2 regions of the Bacillus sp. z26 genome follow, and region 2 is predicted to be linked to the other one. Evidence: predicted binding sites of a transcription regulator. Region 2 holds the regulator's gene; the other holds the start of a gene.
The links. Region 2 encodes NrdR, which represses ribonucleotide reductase genes. Its sites were predicted from a motif close to AACACNATATATNGTGTT; they were not measured.
Positions count from the first base shown of each region.

Region 1 (6,360 bases), 310 kb from region 2:
TTTCATCTATCATTTATGAATACCACAGAATAATTGAAAGACTGAAGCAACCGGTTGTTGCTCGGTTTAATAATGTAATGAGGGATCAACAAAAAGAGGAACTGCGTTTTAAAGCAATCGAAGCAGAAAGAGCTGAAATCCAGCGTATGTATGAAGAGGGACAAATTAATCGGGAGCTGGCTCAGGATTTACGCCGCTTTGTAAATTATGTAGAGAGTGTTATGCTTCAGGAAATCGAGGAATAAGCTTGCAGGTGTCCTACCTGTGAGCTTTTTTGTTTACCTGTGTAGGAATAAGGGGAAATAATATTGTATATATTTCACATAAAATACAACTTCAGGTAAATTATTCGCTCTCTGGAATGATATGATTTAAGAGAGTGAAACGGAGGAGATAAGCAGTATGAAAGTATTTATGATTGGCGGCACAGGTTTATTGGGAGCAGAAGGGGCAAGGGAGTTAATTGAACGAGGGCATGAAGTGTCAACTTTGTCATTACCTCCTATTCCCGCAGGAAGTAATCTGCCTGAAAAAATGGATATAACATTAGGGAATTATTTAACGTTAACGGACGAAGAAATTCGTGAGCATTTAACAGGTTGTGAAGGATTTGTATTTGCAGCAGGAGTGGACGAACGAGTAGAGGCTCCATCCCCAATCTATTCATTTTTTGAGAAATATAATATTACGCCATTAGAACGACTCTTGAGAATAGCAAAGGAATGTGGTGTTAAACATTCTGTTATATTAGGATCCTATTTCGCTTATTTTAATAGGGAATTGCCTGATTATGAACTAACAAAGCATCATCCATATATTAGAAGCCGTGTAGATCAGGCCGATATGGCTCTCTCCTTCGCCGATGATAATATGAGTGTGGCAGTTTTGGAAGTACCTTATGTCTTTGGAAGCCAGCAGGGACGTAAACCGGTTTGGGTATTCCTTGTTGAACAAATCCGAAACATGAAAGAAGTAACCATATATCCCGAAGGCGGAACAACTATGGTAACAGCAAAGCAAATCGGGGAGTGTATAGCAGGCGCCCTATTAAATAGGAAGACCGGTAATTACCCGGTTGGCTATTATAATATGGAATGGAAAGAAATGCTGACTATCTTTCATAAATACATGGGGGATCCGGACAAAAAAATCATGACAATTTCCGCCTCCGATTATATTGAAGCGATGCAGAAGAAAGCAGAAAATCAAAAGAGTGCTGGAATAGAGCTGGGTTTGGATACAGCTGAATTTGCTAAAATCTTTACTAAAAATCTCTTCATTGATAAAAAAACTATTGTTGATCATTTTGGTGTACAACCGGATGATATTGACAAAGCCATCGGTGAGTCGGTTCAATTGAGTCTGGATATCCTGGAAGGAAAAACACACGCAGTTGATATGAAGGCGGAATAGAGTGAGCTTTTGCTACTTTAGAGAAAAAAGAGACAGGTGAATAGAGGGGGGGCGATATTAATTTCCTCCCTCTTTTTTTGTCATTATATTTATTAATCATTGTTCTAGGTGTTTATAGTAATTTTTTTATATACCAAGCATCCATTGCATTATGATCGGAGCCATCTAGTGGTTTTTCAAGCTGCCGGAAACCTAATTTGGTGTAAAGGAGATTAGCAGTCTTAAGTTTCTTTACTGTTTCTAAGTAACAGTATGTATAATTTTCCTTAGCGAATATAAGTGCTTTTTCCATCAGTTTTTTTGAGAGACCCAAACCTTGAGCTTCGGGTTTAATATAGAGTTTTTGCAACTCGCAAATATCCGAATTTAGCCCAAAGGGTGCAATACCGACACCGCCTACTACCTCATCTTGTTCATTTACCACTACCCAATACTTTGCATTGGATTGTTGCTTGTAAAATTGGGCTAGATTTCCCAGTTGGGGATCAAAATAGGCTGTTCCTGGGATATTTAATTCAAAGGATTCCAATGAGCGCTTGATTATTTGTTCCATTGTTCTATTGTCTGTTTCTTTAATTTCACGAATTTGCATATTGAATCCCCCAATTTCCAATCATATATGTATTAGGTTTCTACTAATCAAATACTTATACTCTGATTCTAGTAAATTCTTATGACAGTTGTAAATTAAAAAAATCTCTGACTAAATAAAACGGGATAGAAATAACGACGCTCTAGTAAAAGCCATGAGAAAAACAACTCATGGCTTCAGTTCATGGACTTAATGCTGTTTATTTGGAAGCTTCTTGCTTGGACGTCCATAACCTTGCTTAGCTTGATTCTTTTCTGCTTTTTGTTGTTTTTCATGCAGATGTTCTACATATTCATGGGTTGTTTCTTCTTTCATATATATCCTCCTCTTTTATAGTTCTATCGTTATTTTCTCAACCTTAATGGAATTCATGCATGCCAAAATAGATTATACTAGTGGAAATGGAAATAAGGGTTATGGAGGAATGTAAAATGGCTGATAAAGTAGGTTTAGTAATCGGAGCAACTGGATTAGTAGGGAAGGAGCTAGTTACTACGCTTTTAAATTCTCCTGAATATACAAAGGTGATCGTGTGGGTAAGGACAAGTATGGGAATCCAACATTCAAAGCTAACGGAGAGTTTTCCAGACTTTGAACAGTTAGATCATGAGCCTATACCAGACGGAGTTGGCTGTATCTTTTGTTGCTTGGGAACAACCATAAAGAAAGCGAAGACAAAAGAGGCATTTAGGAAAGTTGATTATATATACCCGTTAAAGCTTGCGGAGAATGCGAAACAGCATCAGGTTCGTCAATTCCTGATTGTTTCTGCCATGGGAGCAGATGATTCATCCCATATACTTTACAGCAAAACAAAAGGACAATTGGAGACTGCACTAAAACAGCTTCACTTAAACAGTCTAACCATTTTTAGGCCATCCCTTTTATTGGGAAAAAGACAGGAATTTAGGCTGGGGGAGGAAATGGCGGCCTTCGCAAGCAAAGCATTTCCGCTTTTATTTAAAGGGCCTCTCAAGAAATATAAGCCTATAAAAGGAAAAACAGTAGCAGAAGCAATGTATATGTACGCGATTCAAGAAAAAGAAGGGATAACTATCGTTGATTCCCATGAAATGGAAGAAATTGTAAAGGGCTCCCATAAGTTTTAAAATGGCTAAAAACTCACTTTCCTTACAGATTTTGATTAGGTGAGGTATAATAGAATAACTATTAGTAAACAGAGGTTACAAAATGAAAAATAATGAAGAACTTATCAATCAACTGGGATTGCAAGATAAAATAACATTAGAGGACATACCAAACATTGATTTATATATGGATCAAGTGATTCAATTATTTGAGAGTAAATTCAAAATGTCTAAGCGAAATGATGATGAGAAAGTTTTAACGAAAACGATGATAAATAATTATGCTAAGGGTAAAGTGTTTTTCCCTATTAAAAATAAAAAATATTCCAAGCGGCATTTAATAGTAATCAGCTTAATTTATCAATTGAAAGGGACTTTGTCTATAAGTGACATCAAAACGGTTCTTGGACCTCTGAACACTAAGATTGTAGAAGAAGACTTACAGCTTGATGAGTTGTATTCCAGCTTTCTGCGATTGACTGATCACAATGCTTATAAATTTAAAGAAGACATACTGAAGAGTATTGCTGAGGCAAAAGAAGAAGGTGTCCATTTAGGCGGCAATCTGGTTGAGTCCGACGCTGATGTTGAGTATTTTGAAAAATTTCTAATGATTGCTTCGCTTTCTCATATGAGCCAGCTGTACAAAAAGGCAGCAGAGAATTTGGTGGATGAATTTATTGAAGGTAATAAAAAGAAGTCATAAATACCCCAAGTAATAAAGAGCCAATGCACACCTGCATTGGCTCTTAGGTTTTATTTGGTTTTAATTTTACCCTTCCATTGTTTAAAGCCGCCATCGAGTTGATAAAGTTCACGGTAGCCCTTTTTATACAGCATTTGAGCAGCTCGTGTGCTTCTCATGCCACTTTGGCAATACAAATAGACCGGCTTGTCTTTACGAAGTTCCTTCATTCGCATTTTCAATTGTGTAGAAGGTATATTGCGGGCTCCCAGAATGTGTCCGCCTTCAAATTCTTTTTGCTCACGAACATCTATTAACTGTGCTTTTCGATAGCCAGCTTTAAATTCCTCTTGGGACAATGTCGTAACCATTTTTTTACTGGAAAACCAACTGTATACAGAATATCCGATGATTAATACAGCCAGAACAATTAAAACGATTAATGATGTTGGCAAAAAAATCCCCACTTTCTCTTTCAATTCACTTTTCTATTATACAGTTCGTATATTTTTCTGGCAAAATTTTTTTCTGGTAAAAGATAACGGAAAAGTAAATGATCATTTTATTTTGTATCATGGAAGACATCTGAAACGCTCTTGGGCTGAGAGCAGGTCAGGGGTAGTGGAATGACGTTACATTGTCATGCTTCCTTTAGCTAGGGAGAGATTGTCCATTTACAAAGGGGACTTAAATATTTTAATGTCCTCTTTGGATAAAAAAATTTTAATGTCGAAAATATAAAAACGCTGTTATATGAGGCGTAATTAACCTTTATAATATGCAAGCTGAGATTTTGTTTAATTATGTTCAAAAATAGGTAAAAAGAAGATTTTATCGTATGTTTTCTTTGATTTTTATAAGATCTTATTGATTGACATTTTAAAAATAAAATGCTCAAACACCATATGTGGTATGTTTTATAAAATTAGAAACACTATATGTTGAATTAAAATGTTGCCTATGATAACGTAGAGATATTCATTCAAGAACTTAACAAGAACGTAATAAGAACGCTAGAAATACTAGATTAAATTATTGGTTGAAGGAGAGATCGAATTGTCAATAGTTACAAATCGCAAGTTGTCTATAAATGTCGAAAGATTAAATAAAGATATAGCCCAATTTCCACAAGTTTTTCCAATTACTCCAGACATGAATAAGACGTATAAGGGTGTTTCAAGGCTTGTGATGATAGATCGTTATTCCTTCAAAGACACTGAAAAGATTACACTTACTGATGGAGATTTTGTTGTACTAACGATTAAAGAAGACCCTAAATTTCCTGCACGTGGACTTGGATACATCCAACATATTGATTGGGAAGCGAAGAAAGCTCACGTTCTGATCGAAGAAGAATTTCGCTCCTCTTTAGATAAGCATGATGAAATTAAAACTGGCTTAATTTGTAAATCTCTGGACGTAATAGAGAAGCCGCTTGAAATTTATTATGAGCAAATTGCTAAACGTAATGCACGCGGGTTGGCGCAAGTTGAGAAAACAGAAGAAAAACGCAAGGAATGGTTTGATAAATTCTATAATGAACTGGTTCAAACAAATTTCATTCCGGCAGGCCGGGTTCTTTATGGTGCTGGCTCTGAAACAGAAGTAACCTACTTTAACTGCTATGTTATGCCATTTATTAATGATAGCCGAGAAGGGATTTCTGAGCATCGTAAACAAGTGATGGAAATCATGAGTCGCGGAGGCGGTGTTGGAACAAATGGATCTACTCTGCGTCCTAGAAATACGCTGGCACGCGGTGTAAATGGCAAATCCTCCGGTGCAGTTTCGTGGCTGGATGATATCGCGAAATTAACTCACTTGGTAGAACAAGGCGGATCCCGTCGTGGAGCTCAAATGATTATGCTGTCTGATTGGCATCCGGACATCGTTGAATTTATTATTTCGAAAATGCAAAATCCAAAAATTTTGCGTTTCTTAATGCAGGTCAGCGAGGATGAAGAAATCCGTAAGCATGCATCTGATAAATTGAAGTTTACACCATTAACGAAGCAAGAAGAAGCCATGTACCAAGGCATTTTAAATTATAAAACCATCCAGGGATACGGTGGTTTCAATGAGGCAATAATCAAGGAAGCAGAAGAAAAACTTGCAGCTGGCGGAATAGACAACGTTCATAATCCCGACTTTTTAACAGGTGCGAATATTTCAGTGTGTTTAACAAAAGAATTTATGGAAGCCGTTGAAAATGATACGGAATATGAACTTCGTTTCCCGGATGTTGAATCTTATAATAAAGAAGCAATGAAAGACTATAACGAAAAATGGGCAGATTGCGGCGATGTGCGCGAATGGGAAAGACTCGGGTATGCTGTTCGTGTATATCGTAAAATTAAAGCGCGTGAGTTATGGAATTTAATCAATATATGTGCGACTTATTCTGCTGAGCCGGGCATTTTCTTTATCGATAATGCAAATGATATGACAAATGCCAAAGCATACGGACAAAAAGTGGTTGCAACCAACCCATGTGGAGAACAGCCGTTAGCACCATATTCTGTATGTAACTTAGCTGCTGTTAATCTGGCTGAAATGACAGATAAAAATCGCAAACAAGTGGA
Region 1 covers NZ_JBZFQM010000001.1:642,486-648,845, reverse strand. The annotation lists gene AC4G3K_RS03010 (Na+/H+ antiporter) at 1-245, shown strand, start outside; gene AC4G3K_RS03005 (NAD-dependent epimerase/dehydratase family protein) at 403-1,413, shown strand; gene AC4G3K_RS03000 (GNAT family N-acetyltransferase) at 1,526-2,005, opposite strand; gene AC4G3K_RS02995 (DUF4023 domain-containing protein) at 2,195-2,320, opposite strand; gene AC4G3K_RS02990 (NAD(P)H-binding protein) at 2,437-3,114, shown strand; gene AC4G3K_RS02985 (DUF1836 domain-containing protein) at 3,197-3,799, shown strand; gene AC4G3K_RS02980 (rhodanese-like domain-containing protein) at 3,850-4,233, opposite strand; gene AC4G3K_RS02975 (vitamin B12-dependent ribonucleotide reductase) at 4,835-6,360, shown strand, end outside.
Region 1: the regulator NrdR is predicted to act here: its motif matches at 4,709-4,726, upstream of AC4G3K_RS02975 (vitamin B12-dependent ribonucleotide reductase).

Region 2 (6,360 bases):
ATTCGTTTTGGGGCCAGAGAAACCAGTGGTGCGATGGTGCCCGAATCAATAAACATCGGATTCTCCGCCATCAATTTTCGGTCGATTGCTTTTAGTATATCTTGTTTTGAAATCCGTTGAAAATAACGATTATAAAATTGAAACTCCTCGTGATACACTAAATGAATTTCCTCAACCTGCGGACTCCTTTCTTCAACCACACCCCTTAATACAGAGATAAATTCCTGATAATCCTGCTCGAGTTTGTATTCGTCAATTGCAAATCCAACCAATGAAATAAGCGATGCCTGTATATCCCTAAAACGAAAATTCCATAGGGATTGAAACGAAAAATCGATTTTCTGTTCAACTACTTGCTGCAACAATAGCTTTACTCGGTTTTTTAATTGATCCGGCAGATAATGATCTCCGCAATAGGCAGCCTCACCATCCCATATGAGCAGTGCCATTTCTGCAATTTGGCCAATTTCATCTTCATCCTTATAATAATATCGTTCCCGAATCACATCCCGAATTTTATATTCCAGATGATAGGTAGAGAAAAATGTATATAAAGCCTCAATGAGTGCGTGACAAAAAATTTCCTCCTGATCCGGTTCCCAAAGAAAGGAGACAGATTTTTGGCCATCTTCATGGACAGAATAAATTGCCTGTCGGATAAAAAAATCGTTGTTCTTACATCGAACAAGCCAATTAGCCTGCTCTTCCTGTGAATCAAAATACATCGTAAGCAACCCTATCCCTCCAGACTATCGGAACTCCTAATTTTATATATATGGGGCATGGCATCCCTTTAGAATGGATGGGTGGATATAATTACATAGAAATAAACCTAATACGAAAGAAAAACGCTACCTTTATATTAACCTAAAGCAAATCACTTGGTTCGAACTATAGGACAGGCAATCTTTTTTTTAAACCTGTAGTGTATAACCATTGTTTATGCCAACCTGCACCTTAGCTACATAAAAAACTGCTACTCACTAACAATCCTAACTAACAGGTGATATAACTTTTACACTATGGACGTTCGTTCCTCTTTTTAATCTCATCACTTATTTCCATTAAGGTAAGCAAAATTAAAAAAAGCATCATAAAATTAACTAGTTCCCCTGTAAAAAATGCCAATATAGCAATCAACACAATCCAGAACCAAAAATATTTTCTGTTCATAAATCCATCCCCATTTTTGTTTATATAACTTAATAAATTCGACACTAAAGAAGTGACTTCCTTCTTCCGCTGACCTGTCCCGTTAACGAAGAGGCTATTCAACCAACATTACTGTAATATGGTATTAAATTCTTCTTTATACAATAAACCCTCTTTAAAAAACAAAAAAAATGACCCCGATAAACATCGAGGTCATTCACATTCTTAGGATACAGCTTTATTTGTCATTCATATACTTTTAATCTCTGCGGTTTTTACCGTCCAGTTCAATCGGCTCCGTTAAGTTACGGATTCTCTCCATAATTCGTTTCCCTTTAACCCGTTCTTCTTCCCCGCGCTGTGAATACGTGAAATGGTGTTCTAATTCTTTTATATTGAAATTAGAAGTAAAGAAGGTTGGAAGGTTTTCATGCATCCGATATTGAAGAATAGGACCCAAAACATCATCACGAGACCAAGCACTCATTGTTTCAGCTCCAATATCGTCAATCATTAAAACAGGAACATCCTTTAGGGCATCCACCTTGCGATTATAAGAGTTTTCCGCGAAGGAACCTTTTAATTCTCTTAAATATTCGGGCCAGTACACGATATGAGACGACACGCCTGCTTCAGAGAGTGCATTTGCAATGGCACCAAGCAAATAGGTTTTACCCACCCCAAATTCACCATATAAGTAAAGGCCTTTATGCCGAACACCATTTTTATAGGCGTCAACAAAAATCTTTGCTTTCTCAACCGCTTCTACACGTGCTTCTGTCGTATACTCATCCCAGATTAAATTTGAAAAAGATGCTTCTACAATTTCTTTTGGAACATGGCTGGCATGAATCAGCTTACGTAACCGATTCCTCTCATCCTGCATTATTTTTTTATGACAGGGTTCATAGGTAACATCAATTCGTTTTCCCTGAATAAATAGGCGCGGGTTATGTCCCTGGATAAGATTTTTGCATTCAGATACAGAGGGACAGTGTTCACATGTCTTTGCTTGCATAGTAAACTCATAGAGCTTATTCATACTCTTTTCAATCATGTCACTTGTCAGCTCGCTGCTATGTTCATTTATAAATAACCGGACATCGGGATCTTTTAAAACAATATTTCTCATTTCATCCCATCTCTTTTGAAAACCTTCACGATTTCCGAGTTGATTCAAAGCATCCTGTATATTCTTCATCTCTGTACACCTCCTGCTTTATTTTGTATTTTCATTTTGTAATTTTTCCTTTAATTTTCTGACCCGTTCAGCAATTTCACTGGACTGAGCAACCGGTTCTTTCTTCTTCGTCTCGTCCATCCATTCAGGAATGATTTCCTTCCTGGAATTATTCGTTGTACGGCGTGTTGATTTATTCGCCTTCGTTTTCTTATCCTGAGCCCAGGTTTGATATTTCTTATGTTCACTCAAAGCAGTTTCATACGCTTCACGCACAGTCGTTATATTTTTCCTGGCCCAGTGCGAAGCAATTGTCTCCACATAGTTTGACTGCAATTTCATATCTGATTTTAACATGACATAGTGCAGAAGGACATTGACCACACCCGGTGGAAGCTTTTGATTAACCATAACTTTTTCTACTAATGCCAGATCATTGTCTGAAGGCATTGCCCCTTGTGACAGGCTGACTAAAAACTCTAATGGAGATGTTGTTTCAAAGGTATACAACAAATGTTCCTCCGGTGTTTTTGGCTCTACAATGGTACGCTCATACTCAGGCTGTTTCCGTTCAATCAATGTCGGCATTTCTTCACCATGATTAATATGGAAAAATTCCCTTGCACAGTTTCTAAGCTCTTCTATGTCTATTTCACTATGTTCATTTTGACATCTCAAAATCAATTTGCTCATATCAACTACGCTAATTTTATATAGGTATGACAGCATCGCAATAGCTTCAATTACATTTGGGGTAAATGCTTTTCTCGATATAAAACTGTTTTTAAGGGTGGCAAATAATAATTCGAAATCGAATTGTTCAATTAAATTATGGTTATACCCCCGTGGTTCTTTTGAAAAGAATTGAGTTTCTTCATCTGTCTCCGGATTGATCATTTCTTTTGGATTGCGAAATTCTGATGCAAATACGTCATTGAATGATTGAGTAATTTCCTCATAATCAGTTGGAATGCGTTTATCAGCAAACATGGAGAGCAGTCGTTCATAATGTCTGGATTCGAGTTTTTGCTTTAAGTAAATAGGCAGAAGATCATCATGAAAAAACTTTTCCGGACTTAAAGGACAAAGGATTTCATATATAAAAACATTCCCTTCAGGAGTTACTTTTTTATATGTCTTTAATAATCCTATTCCTTCAAGCCTTTTACGAAATTGAAAAATCTCATCCAAAGGCAAGCCCAGTACATCCATTAACCAACGATGTGTCGTTTGTTTGGAGTACATGTTACCTGTATTGACTTCATTTAATAAGGTCAAATACAAAGAAACAGCCAATCCTCCCACTAACGGCTGATATAAATACTGAATGGATTTGTGATCCATTTCCGATAACTTTTCCTTATATAATACGACATATCTGTCGTTAGGATTTACATACATCCATGAAAATTGCATTGTCTACAAACCTTTCGTAACCTCGGGGTTTTATAGTTGAAAAAAGAGCTAAAGAAACTGTCTTCAGCTCTACTTAATCCTCTTTTTTAATTAGTTCTTTCAACTCATCAATGAATACATTTATATCTTTGAATTGACGATATACAGAAGCAAAACGTACATAGGCAACTTCATCCAACTCAGCCAGCCTATCCATAACCATTTCACCTATTAAGTCACTTTTTATTTCGGAATGCCCTTGATTTCTTATTTCTTTTTCAACATCTGTCGTGATCTCTTCCAATTCTTTCAGGGCAACATGTCGTTTTTCACAAGCCCGAATCAGGCCTCTCAGTATTTTTTCTTTGCTATATTCTTCCCGTGCTCCATCTTTTTTTACAACAATCAATGGTATTTCTTCTACTTTTTCAAATGTTGTAAAGCGAAAGCCACAGGATTCACATTCTCTTCTTCTTCGTATCGAACGTCCTTCATCCGCAGGGCGGGAATCCAGCACTCTTGTCCCATTATGTTGGCAAGTTGGACATATCATATAGATTTGCACCGTCCTTTTCTATAGTTCTATCTTATTAAAACATATCGATTAGGACAAGTCTGTTTGTATAAAATGCGATTTTTTATCCTGGAAATGGCTAACCACCCATAAAAAAAAGAGATGCAGTAAACATCTCTTTTATACTCATTTATTATAAAGCTTTAGCTAGAACAGGACTGACAGCAACAGGACCCATGCCGCGAGGAATTTCAATATGTTCCCGTGTCTGCGCTTTTAAGGACTCCGCAATATAATCGACAGCTGTCTTTGGATCTAAATCCCCACATGTATATACATCGATACTTGCATAACCATGTTCCGGAAAACTATGTATGGTTAAATGTGATTCAGATATAATGACTACTCCACTCACACCCTGAGGTGCAAACTTATGAAAGGTCACTTCTCTAACTTCAGCTCCAGATCTTAGAGCCGCATCTACAAATATTTGTTCAATTTGATTAACATCATTCAATTTAGATAAATCGCAGCCCCATAATTCAGAAATGACATGACGACCTATTGTTTCCATGTTCTAATTCCCCCTTTAGCATTTTTTAAACGAATTTTAATTACTTTCGTTTCTGGCCATTACTACCACGGGGGAAAGTTAGTCCTGAGAGGTCCTAACCCTTTAAGTAGTACTGCCAGGGTGGTGAAGTTTACGAGATTTAGTATATATGGTTTATATTTCATTTGCAATCATACTCTTCAATATTAGTTAATAATTACCACAAAAATAACCTTACGCTAGATGTCACAGCTATTATTAATTGTATCCATTTGTCCGAATAAAAAACAGCCTGTGGCGCCCTTTATTTTCTAAGGACGCTCAGACCGTAACTGGAAATGTTTTTAGTATTTAACTTACTTTTACCTCGTTCTCCTGTAGAAGACGAGCCACGTGATTCACTAATTCTACAACTCGGCATGAATAACCCCATTCATTATCATACCAGGCTAGCACCTTCACTTTATTTGCACCAATAACCATGGTGGAAAGAGCATCTACTATTGCAGAATGCGGATTGGTATTAAAATCTACAGAAACAAGCGGTTCTTTGCAGTACTCAATAATACCAGCCATAGATCCTTCAGCAGCAGTTTTAAATGCTTGATTGATTTCATTTACGGTAACTTCTCTTTTAAGGTCTACTACTAAATCAACTAAAGAGACGTTTGGCGTAGGTATTCTTAATGAAATACCATGCAGTTTCCCTTTCAACTGTGGAAGAACAAGTGCCATGGCTTTGGCTGCACCCGTTGTAGTAGGAATGATACTTTGTGCACATGCCCGGGCTCTGCGTAAATCTTTATGTGGATTATCAATATTGTTTTGATCATTTGTATATGAGTGAATGGTAGTCATCAGTCCATTGTCAATTCCAAATTGTTCGTCCAACACTTTGGCAACAGGAGCAAGGCAATTGGTTGTACAGGATGCATTGGAAATCACAAGATGTTTGTTAATATCTAAATCATCTTCATTCACACCCATCACAATTGTAATGTCCTCATTAGTGCCAGGAGCTGTTAAAACGACACGTTTTGCACCAGCATTTAAATGAAGAGCTGCTTTATCTCGATGGTTAAATTTTCCGGTGGCTTCTATTACAATATCAATCCCAAGGTTTTTCCACGGCAGAAATTCTGGGTTACGATTATTAAGCAAAAGAACTTTCTTCCCATTTATTAATAAATGGTCATCCATAGCACATATTTCACCATTAAACGGACCATGATTTGTATCGTACTTTATTAAATGCGCCAATGTTTCAGGCGGATAGCTGGCATTAATGGCTACTATGTCAAGATGCTCATCCAATATTGCCTTTCGGAAAACCATTCTGCCGATCCGACCAAACCCATTGATAGCAACTCTTGCATTCATTTAATTTCCTCCTATATATAAGTTATACTTTTTATGAAAATTATGTAAATAGTATAACACATTGAAGAAAATACCGCATAGCAAAACACCCATTATTATCCAAATTAATAAGTCCATTTTATGAAAATAATATAAAAAGGCTACCTAAAAGAAATTTCTGAAGTGCACCCCAAAAGTTAGAGTCAA
Region 2 covers NZ_JBZFQM010000001.1:950,582-956,941, forward strand. The annotation lists gene AC4G3K_RS04465 (putative sporulation protein YtxC) at 1-725, opposite strand, end outside; gene AC4G3K_RS04470 (hypothetical protein) at 1,021-1,173, opposite strand; gene dnaI (primosomal protein DnaI) at 1,412-2,353, opposite strand; gene AC4G3K_RS04480 (replication initiation and membrane attachment family protein) at 2,372-3,748, opposite strand; gene nrdR (transcriptional regulator NrdR) at 3,822-4,280, opposite strand; gene speD (adenosylmethionine decarboxylase) at 4,435-4,815, opposite strand; gene AC4G3K_RS04495 (glyceraldehyde-3-phosphate dehydrogenase) at 5,146-6,174, opposite strand.